Regions from separate parts of the Streptomyces sp. SAI-127 genome, predicted to be linked through region 4. Evidence: riboswitches for the same ligand, from Rfam matches in the RefSeq annotation. Region 4 holds a riboswitch; each other region holds the start of a gene.

What was found. Region 4 has a riboswitch for cyclic di-AMP ahead of M2157_RS27830 (transglycosylase family protein). Riboswitches for the same ligand answer to the same signal wherever they lie in the genome.
Region 1: another riboswitch for cyclic di-AMP. It lies ahead of M2157_RS40395 (C40 family peptidase); the one in region 4 lies ahead of M2157_RS27830 (transglycosylase family protein).
Region 2: another riboswitch for cyclic di-AMP. It lies ahead of M2157_RS13770 (M23 family metallopeptidase); the one in region 4 lies ahead of M2157_RS27830 (transglycosylase family protein).
Region 3: another riboswitch for cyclic di-AMP. It lies ahead of M2157_RS25105 (M23 family metallopeptidase); the one in region 4 lies ahead of M2157_RS27830 (transglycosylase family protein).

What each region holds. Positions count from the first base shown of each region.
Region 1 covers NZ_JARXYJ010000001.1:8,778,484-8,783,090, reverse strand. The annotation lists gene M2157_RS40405 (ATP-dependent Clp protease proteolytic subunit) at 48-683, shown strand; gene M2157_RS40400 (hypothetical protein) at 691-996, shown strand; cyclic di-AMP (ydaO/yuaA leader) riboswitch at 1,334-1,545, shown strand; gene M2157_RS40395 (C40 family peptidase) at 1,549-2,022, shown strand; gene M2157_RS40390 (DUF6328 family protein) at 2,117-2,719, shown strand; partial or broken gene M2157_RS40385 (LysE family transporter) at 2,655-2,852, opposite strand; partial or broken gene M2157_RS40380 (LysR family transcriptional regulator) at 2,968-3,923, shown strand; gene M2157_RS40375 (ATP-binding protein) at 3,895-4,353, opposite strand; gene M2157_RS40370 (helix-turn-helix transcriptional regulator) at 4,567-4,607, shown strand, end outside.
Region 2 covers NZ_JARXYJ010000001.1:3,025,332-3,029,938, forward strand. The annotation lists gene M2157_RS13765 (GntR family transcriptional regulator) at 1-391, opposite strand, end outside; gene M2157_RS13770 (M23 family metallopeptidase) at 580-1,332, opposite strand; cyclic di-AMP (ydaO/yuaA leader) riboswitch at 1,346-1,512, opposite strand; gene M2157_RS13775 (pitrilysin family protein) at 1,704-3,092, opposite strand; gene M2157_RS13780 (pitrilysin family protein) at 3,089-4,489, opposite strand.
Region 3 covers NZ_JARXYJ010000001.1:5,472,149-5,476,755, reverse strand. The annotation lists gene M2157_RS25115 (PrsW family intramembrane metalloprotease) at 1-398, shown strand, start outside; gene M2157_RS25110 (aldo/keto reductase) at 559-1,512, opposite strand; gene M2157_RS25105 (M23 family metallopeptidase) at 1,577-2,611, opposite strand; cyclic di-AMP (ydaO/yuaA leader) riboswitch at 2,623-2,780, opposite strand; gene M2157_RS25100 (PP2C family protein-serine/threonine phosphatase) at 3,005-4,090, opposite strand; tRNA gene M2157_RS25095 (tRNA-Met) at 4,198-4,271, opposite strand; gene M2157_RS25090 (hypothetical protein) at 4,401-4,607, shown strand, end outside.
Region 4 covers NZ_JARXYJ010000001.1:6,060,463-6,065,069, reverse strand. The annotation lists gene M2157_RS27840 (septum formation initiator family protein) at 1-293, opposite strand, end outside; gene eno (phosphopyruvate hydratase) at 410-1,705, opposite strand; gene M2157_RS27830 (transglycosylase family protein) at 1,998-2,675, opposite strand; cyclic di-AMP (ydaO/yuaA leader) riboswitch at 2,679-2,922, opposite strand; gene M2157_RS27825 (transglycosylase family protein) at 3,082-4,062, opposite strand; gene M2157_RS27820 (cytochrome P450) at 4,255-4,607, opposite strand, start outside.

The DNA.
Region 1 (4,607 bases), 2.7 Mb from region 4:
GTCCTGTACATTTTTTACAGACAGCTTGCCGCGAGGAGGGGTACGCCATGGCCCGACCCACCGCCCGTTACGTCCTGCCCGAGTTCCACGAGCGCACGAGCTCCGGGCACAAGACGATGGATCCGTACTCGAAGCTGCTGGAGGAGCGGATCGTCTTCCTCGGGACCCAGATCGACGACATCTCGGCGAACGATCTGATGGCGCAGTTCATGTACCTCGAGTACCAGGACCCGGACCGGGACATCTCGCTGTACATCAACTCCCCCGGCGGCTCGTTCAGCGCGATGTCGGCGATCTACGACACGATGCAGTACGTCAGCTGTGACGTGGAGACGACGTGCCTCGGGCAGGCCGGCTCCTCCGCGGCCGTGCTGCTGGCCGCCGGCACCCCGGGCAAGCGCTCCGTGCTGCCGGGCGCGCGCGTGGTGATCCACCAGCCGGCGCTGAGCGAGCCGGTCCAGGGACAGGCAAGCGATCTGGCCATCCAGGCCGACGAACTGGTCCGGGTGCGGGCCCGCCTGGAGGAGATGCTCGTCCGGCACACCGGGCGCAGCCCCGAGCAGGTGAGCGTGGACATCGAGCGGGACAAGATCCTGGACGCGCAGGGCGCCCTGGACTACGGACTCGCGGACGCGATCGTCCCGAGCCGCAAGTCCTCGCGCCCCACGCCGGACGCGAGGTGAGCCGTAGATGGTGCCGGACCTTCCACCGCTGCCCGCGCTCACACGCGCCGAGGGCGAGCTGATCGACCGTTATCTCGACGTGGTCGACCTGCTGGGCCGGATCAACCCGGCCCGGCGCGAGGACACCTATGGCGGACTGCGCGCGGCGCAGGCGCTGGTGAGCAGGGCGGCCGAGCTGCGCGACGCGCTCGTGCTGATGCACGGCCGGGGCGAGCGCGAACTGCACGCCGCGACGCTGGCACGCGCGCTTCGGGTTCTGGACGGCGAGCGGCGCACGTCCCGGGTCACCGTGCCGCCGGAACCCGGCAATTGACGCACCGACAGCCTTTCCGGGCGTCCCGCGGTCTGACGGGGCGTCCGGAGGGCCTTTGAAACGGACCAAACGACGTACCACCATTTGCAGGAGGCGCGGCTCCTTTTTCGCGACCCCTCAAGTTGCGCAACGCGCGTAGTACGGGAGCGGAATGAGGAGTTTCTGTGCTGGTCCGGGGGGCCCCGGGGCCCTCGACACCCCTTCGTTCGAAGAGGTGTCCACCCGAACGGGTGAGTGGTGAGTAACAACACAAACCCCCGGTTCCGTTGGGTTTTTGGGACATCCGTGCGCCAAGATCCCTGTCTGACGACAAGCCCCCGCCACAGCGGCGGGGCGGTCCGGGCGGACGCCGAGTCCTGCCGCCGCCCGGATGACCGGTCGACAGAAGTGGATCGGCAGGAGTGGAGGACCCAGGCACGACGGGTCGCCGGGACGGTCACGCCATGACCGGGCCGAGCAGCCCTTGGGGTGAAGCCGCGTCAGCGGCCGGGCAACTTCGCCAGCCCGAATCCGACAGGTCATCCTTCACAGGCGGCTGACGAAGGGTTGCGCATGACTGCGCTCAATCGTGTCCCGTCGCTGATGGTCCGGGCCGGTACGGCCTCGGCCTTCGCCATCGCCGCCGTGGGCGGCTCCGTCGTGGTCCCGGGTGTCGCAGCCGACGCCGCCGCCGCGACGCCGGCGACGAAGGCACTCAAGGTCGCGGCCTCCAAGAAGGGCTCGCCGTACAAGTACGGCGCCACGGGACCCCGCCGCTTCGACTGCTCAGGGCTCACGCTGTACTCGTTCAAGAAGGCGGGCAAGAAGCTCCCTCGTACGGCGGCTCAGCAGTACAACAAGACCCGCCACATCGGCGCGGGCAGCCGCAAGGCCGGCGACCTGGTGTTCTTCCACTCGGGTTCGAACGTCTACCACGTCGGCATCTACGCCGGGAAGGGAAAGATCTGGCACGCCCCGAAGACCGGGGACGTGGTGAGGCTGCAGAAGATCTGGACCAAGAGCGTCTGGTACGGCCGGGTCAAGTGACGCCCCCGAGGGGGTGGCGGCGACCTGACCTCCCGCCGCCCCCTCGGGTCTCCCGGCACGCGTGACACGGGCTCAGGTGGTTACCCGTGGCGTCATGGCCGACCACCGCCCGTGCACCGCCCGCAACGAGACCCCGCTGGAGCGCGCCGACCGCAACTTCGGCGAGCTGCTCCAGGAACTGCGCGTCACCCAGACCGGGGTGCAGATCCTCTTCGCCTTCCTGCTGACCCTGGCCTTCACCCAGCGCTTCCCGTCCCTCGACACCTTCCAGCGCGCCACGTACGTCACCACACTGCTCCTCGCGGTACTCGCGGCGGCCCTGTTCACCGCGCCCGCCGCCCTGCACCGCTCGCTCTTCCAACGCGGTGCCAAGGCCCGCATCGTGCAGGTCTCCTCCCGGCTCGCCACGGTCGGCATGGGGGTTCTGGTGCTCGCGTTCACCGGGTCGGTGCTGCTCGTGGTGGACGTGACGACGGGCCGGGCCGGCGGAGTGGCCGCGGGCGCGGCGACCCTGCTGGTGTGCCTGGGCCTGTGGGGGCTGCTCCCCCGGCTGGTCCGGCGGGCGGGACTCGCCGAAGAACGCAGGACAGCACAGCCGCACCCGGCGCCTCCGTCGGCGAAGCGCGAGGTGGTCAGGCCGCGAGCAGCGGCTCGGCCAGGAGCATCACCCCGAGAACCGTCAGCGCGCCTGCGGTGACCCCGGCGACGGCCCGGGCCGCCCGCGGCCTGCGCAGCCACCTCCCCAGCCGGTCCACGAGCACGGCCACCCCCGGGAACCACACCAGCGCGAGAACGACCACGATCAGCGCGAGCAGCAGCGTCCTGGGCAGCGCCCGGAACAGCGCGGGCACGGCCGTGAGCACCGCGGCAACCCCGGCGAGGGCTACGATCCGTCCCTTTATGCGGGCCGGCCTGCCGCGAGAGAGCCGTCAGCAGGTATGTCGAATCACCTGGGTCTCCCTCAAGCACCCCTTTGGGCAGGCCTCGGTCCGGCTCGCCGCCCTGGATGCCGTCGCGGAGAAACGGGCTCGATCACCCGGGCCGCCGAGCGCCTCGGCTACAGAATGCGCCCACCCTCTCCCGACGGCCGACCAAGCTTCTCGTACGTCGCCACCGCGGCGCGCGGCTCACCGGTGCGGGTGAGTTGCTGGTGGCGCGGGCCCGCCGGGTGCTGGACGAGCTGGACCGGGCCCGGCATGAACTCGCCCGGCTGACCGGCCTGTCCGGTGGCACGCTGAGGCTGGGCACCTTCCAGACGGCGGGCATTCAGCTGCTGCCGCCGGTGCTGAGCACGTTCCGCCGGGCGTACCCGGACGTGGAGCTGTCGGTCGCCTTCCACGAACCCACGGCCGGGATCACCGCGGTGGCGGCCGGCGAGATCGACCTGGCGCTGACGCACGCCTACGAACCGGGCGAGCCCCCCTCCCTGCCGGCCACCCTGAGCGCGGAGCCTCTGATGACCGAGGAGCTGGTCCTCGTCACGGCCTCCGGGCATGCCCTCGCGGGCGGCTCGACGCGGCTGCCGCTGGCGGAACTCGCCGGTGAGCCGCTGATCAGCATGGCGCCGGATCATCCGGCCCGGCGGGAGGTGGAGGCGGTGCTGGCCCGGTCCGAGGCCACGCCGTCGGTGCTGGTGGCGACCCCGGGATACGCCCTGGTGTGCGCGCTGGCCAGCGCGGGGCTCGGGGTCGGGGTGGTGCCGGAGATGGTGGCTCTGACGGCGGCCACTCCGGTGGGAACGCGACTGCTGGCGGCCGGCGCGTCGCCGTACGATCTCGGTCGTCCACCGGACCGGTGAGGCGGCACCTGCGTCGGACGCCTTCCGGGCGCTGCTGCGGGGGGGTCGGCCGCGCGCGGCCGGTGTGAGCTCTGCTACGGCTCCTGCTGCCCCGCCGCCGTGACCGGCTGCACCGGTACCGTCCACGGGAGTTCGATGGAGACGGTCTTGCCGCCTTCCCTGGTGGGCCTGACTCTCAGCTTGCCGCCGCACTCGGCGGCGAGCCAGCGGATGATCACCATCCCCCGTCCGTTGTCCTGCTGGACCGCGGCCGGGAGGCGCTTGGGGAAGCGGGGGTGGCTGTCGGTCACCCCGATGCGCAGGTGTTCGTCACGGTCCAGCTCGATGTCCACCGTGAAGGTGGGTGACTGCCCGAAGGTGTGCTGTACGGCGTTGGTGGTGAGTTCGGAGACGATGAGCCGGACGGTCTCGGCGGCGTCCGTGGTGGACGGCAGCCCCCACTCCGCCAGTGTGCTCAGGACATAGGTGCGGGCCGCGGAGACCGAAGCGGGTTCGCTCGGCAGGGTGACGGATGCTTCCAGGTGGTCTGCCATGGCGACGTCGTCCCTTTCCCACGGGACCGAAGCCCGACACGGTGCGGAGGGTTCGAGTACGGTCCCGGACTGGTGGTTCTTCGTCAGAGTGCCATTACGGAGGCTGTGACGAGTGCCGATCCACCAAGATGTGCATATATCTGTCGCTCAAAGCGGTGAACTCTGCGACGCGAGACCGTATTTGGGCGGCTCGTAAGGAGTAAGGAGTAGCCCATGCAGCACGGTCCCGCGGTGCGCCGCCGGAAACTGGGCGC
Region 2 (4,607 bases), 3.0 Mb from region 4:
GGAACCAGCCCCCCAGAGAGCGCAGATCCTCGCTGTTGCCCCTCCTGGCCCGCTCCTGGCCCAGCCGGACCAGGCCGCGCAGCACCTTCAGATGGGCCTCAGTGCGGCGCTGGGCGGCCCGGGAGGCGCCGAGCGGCTCGAGGAGCATCCGCATCTCCAGCAGGTCGGCACCCTCCTGCTCGGACGGTTCGGCAACGCACGCGCCCGCGTGCCGCCGCGTCACCACGAAGCCCTCGGCCTCCAGGGTGCGCAGGGCCTCCCGGACCGGGACACGGGAAACGCCGTAGCGGCGGGCGAGCAGTTCCTCGGTGAGCCGGCTGCCGCGCTCGTAGACACCAGCGACGATGTCGTCCCGGATCGCCGTGCATACCGAGTGCGCCGGAATACGCATGTCCGACCTCCGTCTTAATCCCCGTGAAACGTCGCCGATTGACGTGTGTTCAGTGACTCTATTGCAATGGACGGGAATTTCCGACGGCAGACCGGAATCCGAGGATATTTTTTGGACAACGGGGCGACGGAAACGACGAAACCCCGGCTCGGGGAGCCGGGGCCTCGCGGAGATCGCGCCGTGGGTCGTCAGACGTTCACGCCGTGCGAGCGCAGGTAGGCGACGGGGTCGATGTCCGAGCCGTACTCGGCGGTGGTGCGCGCCTCGAAGTGCAGGTGCGGGCCGGTGACGTTGCCGGTCGCGCCGGACACTCCTATCTGCTGGCCCGGGGTGACCGACTGGCCGACCGAGACGCCGATGGACGACAGGTGGCCGTACTGGGTGTACGTGCCGTCGGCCATCCTGATCACGATCTCGTTGCCGTACGACCCGCCCCAGCCGGCCTCCACGACCGTGCCGCGGCCGACCGCGTGCACGGAAGTGCCGCTCGCGGCGTGGAAGTCGACACCGGTGTGGCTGCCGGACGACCACAGGGAGCCGCCGGACTTGTAGCCGGTCGAGATGTAGGAGCCGGAGATCGGGACGACGAAGCTGTTGAGGCGCTTGCGCTCGGCCGCACGGGCGGCGCGCTCCTTGGCCTCGCGCTCCTCCTTGGCCCGGGCCTCGGCCTTCCTCTTGGCCTCCGCCGCCGCCTTCTTCTGCGCGGCGGCCTGGGCCTGGGCGGCGGCCTGGGCGTCGAGCTGATCGGCGAGGGAGTCGCCGGCGCTGACGACGGGCATGAGGCCGGTCTGCTCGACGGAGTTGTCGGCGGCGAGTGCGGGGGCGGCGATGGTGCCGATGACGCCGGTGGTGGCGAGGGCCGCGACGCCTGCCGCGCGGGCGGTGGTGCGCTTCATGCGGCTGGGACGACGGTGCTTCCCGGTGGCGCAGGTGAACGCCATGTGGTGGCTGGTCCTTTCCTTCCTTCTCGCCTACCGGGTTAGCTGACGGGTTCGGAGCAGGAAGGTCTCCTACGGACTCCCTCGCGGCTCGCGCGGGCGTCCGATTCACCCCAGGGACGTGTTGCGTGGGTCCCCGGCTCCCCTGGCTCGCGCCATGCGGGGACTCGGCGATGACTGTCCGGTGCCGCGGGCGCGGCGCAGTGCCTGACGGACAGCCCAGAGGACGCTAAGCGGGGCCACTTTCAATCCCCAAACGGATCACGGCTTTTGTAGCGCATCCCACAGGGCAGACAGGCAACCTCCTGCCCAATTCGGACATCCGAGGGCCCTGGTGGCGCTTGCGTCACCAGGGCCCCTGAGGTCGGGTGCCTCTACTCGGCCGTCACGACCTTGACTTCGCCGATGCCGAGGGCCTCGACGGGCTCCTTGATGGCGGCCGCGTCGCCGACCAGGACCGTCACCAGCCGGTCCACCGGGAAGGCGTTCACGACGGCCGCGGTGGCCTCGACGGTGCCCGTCGCGGCGAGCTGCTGGTACAGGGTCGCCTGGTAGTCGTCCGGCAGGTGCTGCTCGACCTGGTCGGCCAGCGTGCTCGCCACGGCCGCCGCGGTCTCGTACTTGAGCGGCGCCACCCCGACGAGATTCTGGACGGCGACATCGCGCTCGGCGTCGGTGAGGCCGCCTTCGGCGAGCGTGCGCAGCACCTTCCACAGGTCGTCCAGGGCGGGACCGGTGTTCGGGGTGTCGACGGAGCCGCTGATGGCGAGCATCGCGGCGCCCGAACCGTCCGGGGCGGACCTGAGGACCTGACCGAACGAGCGCACACCGTAGGTGTAGCCCTTCTCCTCGCGCAGGACACGGTCCAGGCGGGAGGTGAGGGTGCCGCCGAGGCAGTACGTGCCGAGCACCTGCGCGGGCCACACGCGTGCGTGCCGGTCGGCGCCGATGCGGCCGATCAGCAACTGCGTCTGGACGGCGCCGGGGCGGTCCACGATGACGACCCGGCCGGTGTCGTCGGCGGTCACCGGTGGCACCGGCCGCGGCCGGCCCGTGGAGCCGGTCCAGGAACCGAGGGTGTCGCCGAGCAGGGCGTCCAGGTCGATGCCGGTGAGGTCGCCGACCACCACGGCGGTCGCGGTGGCGGGGCGCACGTGCTTCTCGTAGAAGCCGCGCACGGCAGCGGAGTCGATGTTCTCGACCGTCTCCTCGGTGCCCTGGCGCGGGCGCGACATGCGCGAGTCGGCCGGGAACAGCTCCCTGGAGAGCTCCTTGGCTGCGCGGCGGGACGGGTTGGCCAGCTCGTGCGGGATCTCGTCCAGGCGGTTGCGGACGAGCCGCTCGACCTCGCTGTCCGCGAACGCGGGCGCCCTGAGGGCGTCGGCGAGCAGACCGAGCGCCTTGGCGAGGCGGGAGGCCGGCACTTCGAGGCTGAGGCGGACGCCCGGGTGGTCGGCGTGCGCGTCGAGGGTGGCGCCGCAGCGCTCCAGCTCGGCGGCGAACTCCTCGGCGGAGTGCTTGTCGGTGCCCTCGGAGAAGGCGCGCGCCATGATCGTGGCGACGCCGTCCAGGCCGGCCGGCTCGGCGTCCAGGGGTGCGTCCAGGAGCACCTCGACGGCGACGACCTGCTGGCCGGGGCGGTGGCAGCGCAGGAGGGTGAGGCCGTTGTCGAGCGTCCCGCGCTCGGGGGCAGGGAAGGCCCATACCTTGGGCTCGCCCGCCTGCGGCTGCGGGTGGAATTCCATCGCGGCGAGCTCGGTCACTTGGCCGCCTCCTCGTTCTCGTCGGTGGCTTCCACGGTGGCCGCGGACTCCGGGTCTTCGGCGCCCTCTGCGTCCTCGGCGCTCTGGGCGATCTCGGCCGGGGAGGTGGGCTCGTAGACGAGCACCGCGCGGTTGTCGGGGCGCAACTTGGCCTTGGCGACCGCCTGGACCTCCTCGGCGCTCACCTCCAGGACGCGCTGTACGGCGGTGAGGGCGAGCTGCGGGTCGCCGAACAGGACGGCGTAGCGGCACAGTTCGTCGGCGCGGCCCGCGACGGTGCCGAGCCGGTCCAGCCACTCGCGCTCCAACTGGGCCTGGGCGCGCTCCATTTCCTCGGCCGTGGGGCCCTCCTCGGCGAACCGGGCGAGCTCCTCGTCGATGGCGGCCTCGATGACCGGTACCTCGACGTCACCGGAGGTCTTCACGTCGAGCCAGCCCAGGGAGGGCGCACCGGCCAGGCGCAGCAGGCCGAAGCCGGCCGCGACGGCCGTACGGTCGCGCCGTACGAGCCGGTTGTAGAGGCGGGAGGACTCGCCGCCGCCCAGGACGGTGAGGGCGAGGTCGGCCGCGTCGCACGCGCGTGTGCCGTCGTGCGGAAGCCGGTAGGCCGCCATCAGCGCGCGGGCCGGGACCTCTTCCTCGACGACCTCGCGCAGCTGCTCGCCGATCGTCTCGGGCAGGGAGCCGTCGCGGGGCGCGGGCTTGCCGTCGTGCGACGGGATGGAGCCGAAGTACTTCTCGATCCAGGCGAGCGTCTGCTCCGGGTCGATGTCGCCGACGACCGACAGAACCGCGTTGCCCGGCGCGTAGTACGTGCGGAAGAACGCGCGCGCGTCCTCCAGCGTGGCCGCGTCCAGGTCGGCCATCGAGCCGATCGGGGTGTGGTGGTAGGGGTGGCCCTCCGGGTAGGCGAGGGCGGTGAGCTTCTCGAAGGCCGTGCCGTACGGCACGTTGTCGTAGCGCTGCCGTCGCTCGTTCTTGACGACGTCCCGCTGGTTCTCCATGGACTCGTCGTCGAGGGCGGCGAGCAGGGAGCCCATGCGGTCGGCCTCCAGCCAGAGGGCGAGCTCCAGCTGGTGGGTGGGCATGGTCTCGAAGTAGTTGGTCCGCTCGAAGCTGGTGGTGCCGTTGAGCGAGCCGCCCGCGCCCTGGACGAGCTCGAAGTGCCCGTTGCCCTGCACCTGCTTCGAGCCCTGGAACATCAAGTGCTCGAAAAGGTGAGCCAGACCGGTACGTCCCTTGACCTCATGGCGTGAGCCGACGTCGTACCAGAGGCACACCGCCGCGACCGGGGTCAGGTGGTCCTCGGAGAGCACCACGCGCAGGCCGTTGGCCAGGCGGTGCTCGGTCGCTGTCAGGCCCCCGGTGCCTGCCTGGTCTGTGGCCGTGTGACCCATGGGCATGTACGTCCCTTCGATCGCCGTCGCGGTCGTGGAAACCGCGGTTGTCCTGCCGGTCCTGCCACTGTATGCAAGCGTGCGGACCCTCGGCGAAGTTCCCGGAGCGCGTACGCCC
Region 3 (4,607 bases), 590 kb from region 4:
CGTATGTACTGGGCTCGATGCGGGCGCGGCGGCTGGCGCGGGAGTACGCGCGGCGGCAGTTCGGCGGGCGGGCCGCGGCACGGGCGGTCTCGCAGTACGAGGCGTACGCGACGTCCTTGGCGTTCCTACGGCGCCGGGGGCGGCTCGGGCGGGCGAACGCCGACTTCGTCGTACGGGAGCGGGAGTTGCTGCACGAGCTGTGGCGGCGGCGGGACGTGGCGCGGCCCGCGCTGGACCATGCGGCCCGGATGACGGCGCCGCCGGTACCGGTGGCCGCGCCGCCCTGGCCGGTGTACGGGGTGTACGGCTATCCGCCGCACCCGGTCCAGTCGGCCCAACCGGCCCAACCGGCCCAACCGGCGGTGCCGTACCCCGCGTACAACCCGTACCGGACGTAGCTCGACCACCACAGCAAGAACCGTGGGCGCCCTGCTCGGCGCGGCCGCCCTGGCGGCGTCCGGTGCGCTGCCCGCCACGGCCACTCCGCCGCGCGGACCGCGACGCCGGCTGCTCAGAGCCCGGCAAGCCCGGCACCGCCGGTCGGCACCCGCGCCCGAGTCAGGCCGAGGCCTCCGTCAGGCGAGCCGTCTCCTCCTCCGTCAGCACCAGCTCCGCCACCCCCAGCAGCGCCGGCAGCTGTGCCACCGTACGCGCGGAAGCGATCGGGGCCGCGACCGTCGGCCGGGACGCGAGCCAGGCCAGGGCGACCGTGGCGACCGGGACGGTGTGGGCCTCGGCGATGTCGTCCAGGGCCGCGAGCACCTTCTGCCCGCGTTCGGTGTCCAGGTGCTTGCCGGCGCCCGCCGCGGCCCGCGGGCTGTCGACGGTCGCGCCGGGACGGTACTTGCCGGTGAGGAACCCGGAGGCGAGGGCGTAGTACGGGACGGCGGCGAGGCCCTCGCGCGCGGCCACCGCCTGCAGCTCACCCTCGTAGGTGTCACGGGAGACGAGGTTGTACTGGGGCTGCAGGGCGACATAGCGCGCCAGGCCCTCGCGGTCCGAGAAAGCCAGGGACTCCGCGAGGCGCGCGGCGGAGATGTTGGAGGCTCCGATCGCCCGCACCTTGCCCGCCTTCACCAGCTCGTCCAGCGCGCCGATGATCTCCTCGACCGGCACCTCGGTCTTGTCGAAGTGGGTGTAGTAGAGGTCGATGTGGTCGGTGCCCAGGCGCCGCAGCGAGGCGTCGGCGGCGGCCTTGATGTTGGTGGCGGTCAGGCCGGGGAAGTCGGGGTGCTGGCTGACCTTCGTGGCGATGACGACGTCGTCGCGGTTGCCCCGCGCCGCCACCCACTTGCCGATCACGGTCTCGGACTCACCGCCGGAGTTGCCGTCGACCCAGGCCGAGTAGGAGTCGGCCGTGTCGAGGAAGTTGCCGCCCGCGGCGGCGTACGCGTCGAGGACGGCGAAGGACTGGGACTCGTCGGCCGTCCAGCCGAACACGTTGCCGCCGAGGGAGAGCGGGAAGACCTCGAGGTCGGAGGAGCCGAGCTTGCGAAGCGGAGAGACAGTCATGTCCTACGTCAACGCACGCACCGGACGCCCGCCTTCCGGCCCGCCCGCAAAATCACCGTAAACCTCAGGGGTTGAGACCCTTGCCGCGCAGCCACGCCATCGGGTCGATCCCGTCGGCCGAGCCGCCCGGGTGGACCTCGAGGTGCAGGTGCGCACCCGTCACGTTGCCCGTGGCGCCCACGCGGCCGATGACGTCACCGGTGCTGACCTTCTGTCCGACGCTGACGCTGATCGAGGACTGGTGGCAGAACCACAGCTCGGTGCCGTCGTCGAGGGTCAGGATCGTGCGGTAGCCGTAGGAACCGGCCCAGCCGGCCTCGGTGATGGTGCCGCTGTGGATGGCCTTGATGAGCGTGCCCGTGGGGGCGGCGAAGTCGAGGCCCGTGTGGTAGCCGGAGGACCACAGCGAACCGGCCTGACCGAAGGTCGAGGTGATGGTGTACGACGAGGTCGGCAGCGTGAACTGCTTGGCGAGCTCGGCCAGGCGCTCGGCCTCGGCCTTCTTCGCGGCCTCCTCCTCCGCCTGCTTCTTCGCGGCGGCGGCCTTCTCCTGAGCGTCCTTCTCCGCCTGGGCGGCGGCCGCGTCGGCCTCCTTCTCGGCGGCGGCCGCGACGGCCTGGGCGGCCTTGGTGTCGATCTGGTCCTGCTGCCGCTCGGCCTGGGCCAGGATGCGCGAGCGCAGCGCCTCACCGGCGTCCGAGGTGCCCTTGGCGGTGTCGGCGGTGGTGGCGCCGACGCTGCTGAAGGCGCTCGTGTCGTCCGCGGGGGAGTCGGAGTCGTCCGAGATGAGCGAACCCACGGAGGGCAGGTCGGGCATGGAGATGGAGACCGGCGGCTTGCCGGTGTTGGCGCTGGCCATCCCGCCCGCGCTGACGGCGGCTATGACACCGACGCCCAGAACGGTGGAGCTGCGGGCGAATCCTCCGCCACGCTGCTTGGCGACGCGATGCCGGCCACGTACGGCGGGGAGGGTCTCCTCGGTGGGGTTCCACTCCCCCAGCGGGGCCTCGTCGTCGGCGCGGTAGCCGCCGTACACAAGTGTGTCGGTACTGCGCTGACCGGGTTCGAACGGGGCCTCAGGGGCAGGCGGGTTCGCCACGTGGGCGCACTCCTTTCCTTCCTTCTCGCCTACCGGGTTAGCTGACGGGTTCGGAGCAGGAAGGTCTCCTACGCGCGTATACCCGCCGTGCTGCCACGGCGGTGTACGCGCGATTCACCCCAAGTTGGTGGTTCCCCGGTTTCCTAGCGGAATTCGGCGCGTGAGCACGGAGCCGTCTCTTGTGACGGCTGGGACGACCGCGCTGCGTTATCGAACGTTAATAGACCCGGGGGCCCGATTCCAAGCTGTTCCGCTTGATCATTAACGAAATCCCGCTGGACTTACGGCCCATGAACGGTGAAAAACGGGCGAGTTGACCTCGCCTCAGGCAACTCACAGGTTTTGACTGCGCGTCAGTGGTTATGCGGAGGGCGCTCACCCGCTCACCCCACGTCACAAAGGCCGTCGTACGGCGAGCAGCGCCAGGTCGTCGGCGAGGAAGCCACCGGAATGCCGGCGCGCCTCGCCCACGAGGGCGGCGAGCAGTGCGCCGGGTTCCCGGAAGGCGCGGCCGGCCAGCCGCGCCTCGGGGTCGTAGAACCGCCCCTGCCGGTCCCGCGCCTCGGACAGTCCGTCCGTATACAGCAGCAGTGTGGCCCCGCCGGGGAAGCCGTACTCCTCGCCCCGGTCGGGCCAGGTGCCGAGGTCGCCCATGCCGAGCGGCAGCGCGGGGTCCTGGGCGGGCAGCGCGCGCACCGTGCCGTCCGCGTGCAGCAACAGGGGCGGGGGGTGCCCGCGGTTGACGATCCGCACGACCCCGTCGCCGTGCGGGAGTTCGGCGAGGACGGCCGTGATGAACCCCTCGAAGACCTCGACGCTGTCCCGCCGCGTCCCCTCCCGAGTCAGCGCCCGCTCCAGCCGCTGGGCGACGGCCTCCAGCGTGGTCTCCTGCTCGACGGCCTCCCGGAACGCCCCGATGACGATCGCGACGGCCGCCACCGCCCCCATCCCCTTGCCGCGCACGTCCCCGACGATCATCCGTACGCCGTGCGGGCTGTCCTGCACGGCGTACAGGTCGCCGCCGATGAAGGCGTCCGCCTGGGCCGCCTCGTAGCGCACCGCGATGTCGAACCCTCCGATCCGCCCGGCGGGCCCGGGCAGCACCGCCCGCTGGGCGGCCTCGGCGATCTCGCGCTGGGAGGCGAGCCGTTCGCTGCTGCGGCGGACGAGGAGATTGATGAGAACCGCGAGGACGGAGACCGTCATCACGGTGACAGTCTCGGTGACGGCGTCGACTTCGAGGACGATGCCGAGCCGCAGGTGGACCGCGAGGACGACGAGGACGGTCGCGACGCCGGTGAGGACGGTGCCGCGCCGGGAGTAGAGCGGGGCCGCGACCAGAGGCGCGGCGGTGAAGAGGGGCGCGGCGGAGAACTGGGACGGGGTGAGGTAGTCGTAGCACGCCCCGGCGACGAGCAGCAGCGCCGGGAGCAGGCGGACGAAGGTGCGCGCGTACGAGATCGGCCCCTCCTGCTCCACGCCTCCAGGTTTCCCCGAGCGGGAGCGGGGGGCGAGCCGGGTGGCCCGACCGGGGGAAACACTCAGGGCCGGAGTCCAGTAACTGGACTCCGGCCCTGAGCCGTGAGTAGCGGGGACAGGATTTGAACCTGCGACCTCTGGGTTATGAGCCCAGCGAGCTACCGAGCTGCTCCACCCCGCGTCGTTGTGTAACCAGCATACGTCATCCGCGGGGTGGTTCGCGCCAGGGTTGTTTCGGAGGCCGGGAGTGACGGTCGGTCCGGCGAGGACGGCGTACCGTGGCGCCCCTCACGGAGACGAGGAGGGGCTCATGGCGGCAGCCGACGAGCGACCGGTGGAGATCGACAAGCGGGACATCCCGCTCTCCGGCGGCCGGACCCTGCGGGTGACGGAGTTCGGCAATGGCAGCATCCGGCTGGCGGTGCGGGCGGGTTCTCCCTATGTGGTGACGAGCCTGGAGCAGATCGACGACGGAGCCGTACTGAAGCTCTCTCCCGGCCGCGAGGGATCGAACGCC
Region 4 (4,607 bases):
TCCTGCCAGCGCGCCTTGAGATCGCGCAGCTTCTCCACCCGCTCGGCGGCCTGCGCCTTCTCCCGCTGCAGATCGGCGATCTCGGCGCGCTGGGAGACGTACTGCCTTATCGGGTACGCCAGCGCCACCACCAGCGTGCACAGCACGAGCGCGAGCAGCGCGGCCCGGCCGGTCAGCCGGGAGCGGCGGGCCTGTCGCTTGGTCTGGGAGCGGTAGACACGGGCCGCGGTCTGCTCGCCGAGCAGTCTGATCCTGGTCGCGGTGGAGAAACGGTCCCGGTCCTTCACAGCCATCGGCTTCCGCCTCCCCTTCTACGTGCGTACGTCCCCGCACACGGTACGGGACCGGTACGGGGACGTACGTACGACTGGCTAGGGATTGACCCTGGTGGGGTCAGCCCTTGCTGTGCCTAATGGTTCGCAGAGCGAAACCGGGGGAACGCGCTGCGGCCGGCGTACACCGCCGCGTCGTCGAGGATCTCCTCGATGCGCAGGAGCTGGTTGTACTTGGCGACGCGCTCGGAGCGGGCCGGGGCGCCGGTCTTGATCTGGCCGCAGTTGGTGGCGACGGCGAGGTCGGCGATGGTGACGTCCTCGGTCTCGCCGGAGCGGTGGGACATCATGCACTTGAAGCCGCTGCGCTGGGCGAGCTCGACGGCGTCCAGGGTCTCGGTGAGCGAGCCGATCTGGTTCACCTTGACGAGCAGGGCGTTGGCGGCGCCGTCGTCGATGCCGCGGGCCAGTCGCTCCGGGTTGGTGACGAACAGGTCGTCGCCGACGATCTGGACCTTGTCACCGAGCTTGTCGGTGAGGACCTTCCAGCCGGCCCAGTCGTCCTCGAACAGCGGGTCCTCGATGGAGACGAGCGGGTAGGCCGCCACGAGCTCCTCGTAGTACTCCGTCATCTCGGCGGCGGAGCGGTCCTTGCCCTCGAACTGGTACTTGCCGTCCTTGTAGAACTCGGAGGCGGCGACGTCGAGCGCCAGGGCGACCTGCTCGCCGGGGATGTAACCGGCTTCCTTGATGGCCTCGAGGATGAGGTCCAGGGCGGCGCGGTTGGACTCCAGGTTCGGCGCGAAGCCGCCCTCGTCACCGAGGCTGGTGGACAGGCCCTTGCTCTTCAGGACCTTCTTGAGGGTGTGGTAGACCTCGGTGCCCCAGCGCAGCGCCTCGGAGAAGGACTCCGCACCGATCGGGGCGATCATGAACTCCTGGATGTCCACGTTGGAGTCGGCGTGCGAGCCGCCGTTCAGGATGTTCATCATCGGCACCGGCAGCAGGTGCGCGTTCGGGCCGCCCAGGTAGCGGAAGAGCGGGAGGTCGCTGGCCTCGGAGGCGGCGTGCGCGACGGCGAGGGAGACGCCGAGGATGGCGTTGGCGCCGAGCGAGCCCTTGTTGTCGGTGGCGTCCAGGTCGAACATCGCCTGGTCGATCAGGCGCTGCTCGGTGGCGTCGTAGCCGACCAGCTCCGGGCCGATCTGCTCGATGACGGCGAGGACGGCCTTCTCGACACCCTTGCCCTGGTAGCGGTTCGGGTCACCGTCGCGGAGCTCGATGGCCTCGAAGGCACCCGTGGAGGCACCGGACGGGACGGCGGCACGACCCGTGCTGCCGTCGTCGAGGCCGACCTCGACCTCGACCGTGGGGTTGCCTCGGGAGTCCAGGATTTCCCGGGCTACGACGACGTCGATGGACGGCACGAGCATCTCCTTCTTGGGGTGTGACACGGTCCGCCGGGACCGCGGTGGGTTCTGCGAGACCGAGCCTAACCGGCTCCGGGGGATCGGCCACCGTGTGGACCGCCCCGTGGACAGAACCGAGAGTAAATTGTTTCTGAACTGAACAAAGACGTCCCGGTGGCGGCGCATGAAAAAACCCCGCCCCGGTGCGTACGGGGGAACACGCACCGGAGCGGGGAGCCCGTGGGGACGGGGGGACCCTCACGAGGCCTTCATCGTGAAGGACACGGATGTGAGGGCGCTGTGGTTCAGCTGGGTCTTACTTCAGGTGCAGCTGCTGGCCCGGGTAGATGAAGTCGGCGTCGGTGACGATGTCCTTGTTCAGCTTGAACAGCTTCTGCCAGCCGCCCTTGACCTTGTGCTTCTCGGCGATCGAGCTGAGGGTGTCACCCTTGACGACCTTGTACTCGCCGTCGCCCTTCTTGACCTTCTTGCCGGTCGGGGTGGTGACGGTCTTCTTGGCCGCCGGGCGGTCGGTCGAACGGGACGCGCTCTGCTCCTCGGTCGAACGGCTGCTCGTGTTCGAGCTGCCGGAGGAGGACGAGCTGCTGCCGCCGCTGTAGGTGGCGCTGGACAGGCCCGTGCCGCAGACCGGCCAGGCACCCTTGCCCTGCGAGGCGAGGACCTTCTCGGCGACGGCGATCTGCTGGGACTTGCTGGCCTGGTTGGCCTGCGCGGCGTACTGCGTGCCGCCGTAGGCGGCCCAGGTGGAGGCCGAGAACTGCAGACCGCCGTAGTAACCGTTGCCGGTGTTGATGGACCAGTTGCCGCCGGACTCGCACTGGGCGACGGTGTCCCACTCGGAGGCGGTGGCGGCGGAGGCGTTGCCGGCCGCCATCAGCGGGGCGGCGATGGCGACACCGGTGACACCGGCGAGCGCGGCGGCGCGGGTGGCCTTGGACGGACGACGGTGCTTGCCCTTGCCCGAAAACAGCATGGTGGATCCCCTCACCGACGCCTGCGAGGTGAGCTGTCGGGTTCGGGCCGGTTGAGTTGCCCGGTCGCGCACCCTGCGGTGCGCGGCTTCACCCCAAGCCGGTTCCGGCGGCCTTTCGACCGTGAGACCCCGTGAGGCCTCTGCTGCCGGACCCGGCACTTACCTTGGGTCCCCCGCTCCTGCCTACGGCGCTTGACGCGACGACTGTTCCCGTACGGCCGCTGGCAGGATTCGGCGTTGCGACAGACGGGGCTCGGGTTGCCGAGCGGTGACGACCGTAGACACGCGCTCGGCGGAAATTCAAAGACGATCAGGGCTTCTGAGACTCATCCCACACTTTCACCAAAGTGGACATTCAGTGCGAAGTGTGACGCGAACTCCCGCTGTTTTTCTGGGCTTTTCAGCCCTATTCAGCCCCTGTGTCGAGCGTCTGACCGGCGACGATGTTGCTCGGGTCGGCCCCGATGCGGTCCTTGTTCTCGGCGTAGAGGGCGCGCCATCCGCCGTCGAGGCCAAGGGAGTCGGCGATGGAGGCGAGGGAGTCGCCCTCCTGGACGGTGTAGGTGCGGGCGGCGTGCCGGCCGGCCGCGGAGGAGGCCGTGCTCTTCGTCGCGACCTCCTCGGCGCTGCCGCCCCGGTGCTTGCCGGAGCCGAGTGCGCCGACGTCCACGAGGGCCGAAGAGCTGCCCTCCTGCCACGACTTGTCCGCTTCATCCTCTTCCGGGCTCACCACGGGCGAGCTGTCGGAACGCTGCGCTTCTTCCGTGGCGGATCCCTCGGAACCCGAAGAGTTCTTTTTGTCCGACTTGGCGGAACCATCGCCATTGCCGGAAGGGGTGGCCGATGGCGAGGGAGTCGCGGACGAACCGTCCAGCGCGTCGAGCAGACCGGAAGACTTTTCGGAGCCTGATGAGTTGGAGGAACCGGATGAATCGGATGAATCCGACGAGCCGGACGCCGAGGCCGAGGGCGTCCCGCTCTCCACACCCGTGTCGACATCGGCCGAGCTCGAGTCCTTGCTGAGACCGCCGAGCAGACCGCAGGTCGGCCATGCGGCGATGCCCTGGTCCGCGAGAAGCTTCTCGGCCACGGCTATCTGCTGGTTACGGCTGGCCAGATCAGCGGTCCTGGCGTATTCGAGGCCGCCGTACTTCTCCCAGTTCTCCTGGGACATCTGGAGGCCGCCGTAGTAGCCGTTGCCGTCGTTCGCGCTCCAGGAGCTGCCGCTCTCGCATTCCGCGACCCGGTCCCAGGTGGTGCCGGTGGCGGCGCTCGCTCCGGTCGCTCCGAGCAGTGGGATCGCGATGGCGGATCCCGTCACACCGGCCGCGACGAGGAGAGCCGGAGCCTGACGGGGGCGACGGTGACGACCGTTCCCGGAGAGCATGCGGGGACCTTTCCCGAGAGAGCAGGGACCTGCGCGGCCGGTGTTGCAGGGCACCGCGCTGGTCCGTGAACGTATAGGGATTCGATCACTTGTCACAAGTTAATGCCGCGTAGATCACGTGAAGATCACAGACTTGAGGGCGCGTCATGTTTACGCGGCCCCGCGCGGGGATAGGCCGGACCCCTCGGTCGATTACCGGACGGGCGTGAACTCCACGGGCAAAGTACGCAGTCCACGCATGATGAGCCCCCCACGCCAGCGCAAATCGGCTGAATCCACCGCGAGTTGCAGGTCCGGGAGACGGGTGAGGAGGGTGGCGAGCGCGGTCTGCCCCTCCAGGCGGGCGAGCGGGGCACCGAGGCAGTAGTGGATGCCGTGGCCGTAACCGAGGTGCTGATTGTCACGGCGGGACAGATCGAGCACATCGGGGTCTGCGAACCGCTCGGGATCCCGGTCCGCCGCCGCGAGCACGACGAGCACCGGGTCGCCGGCTGCGATGTCCTGACCGCCGATCCGCAGGGGTTCGGTGGCGAACCGCCAGGTGG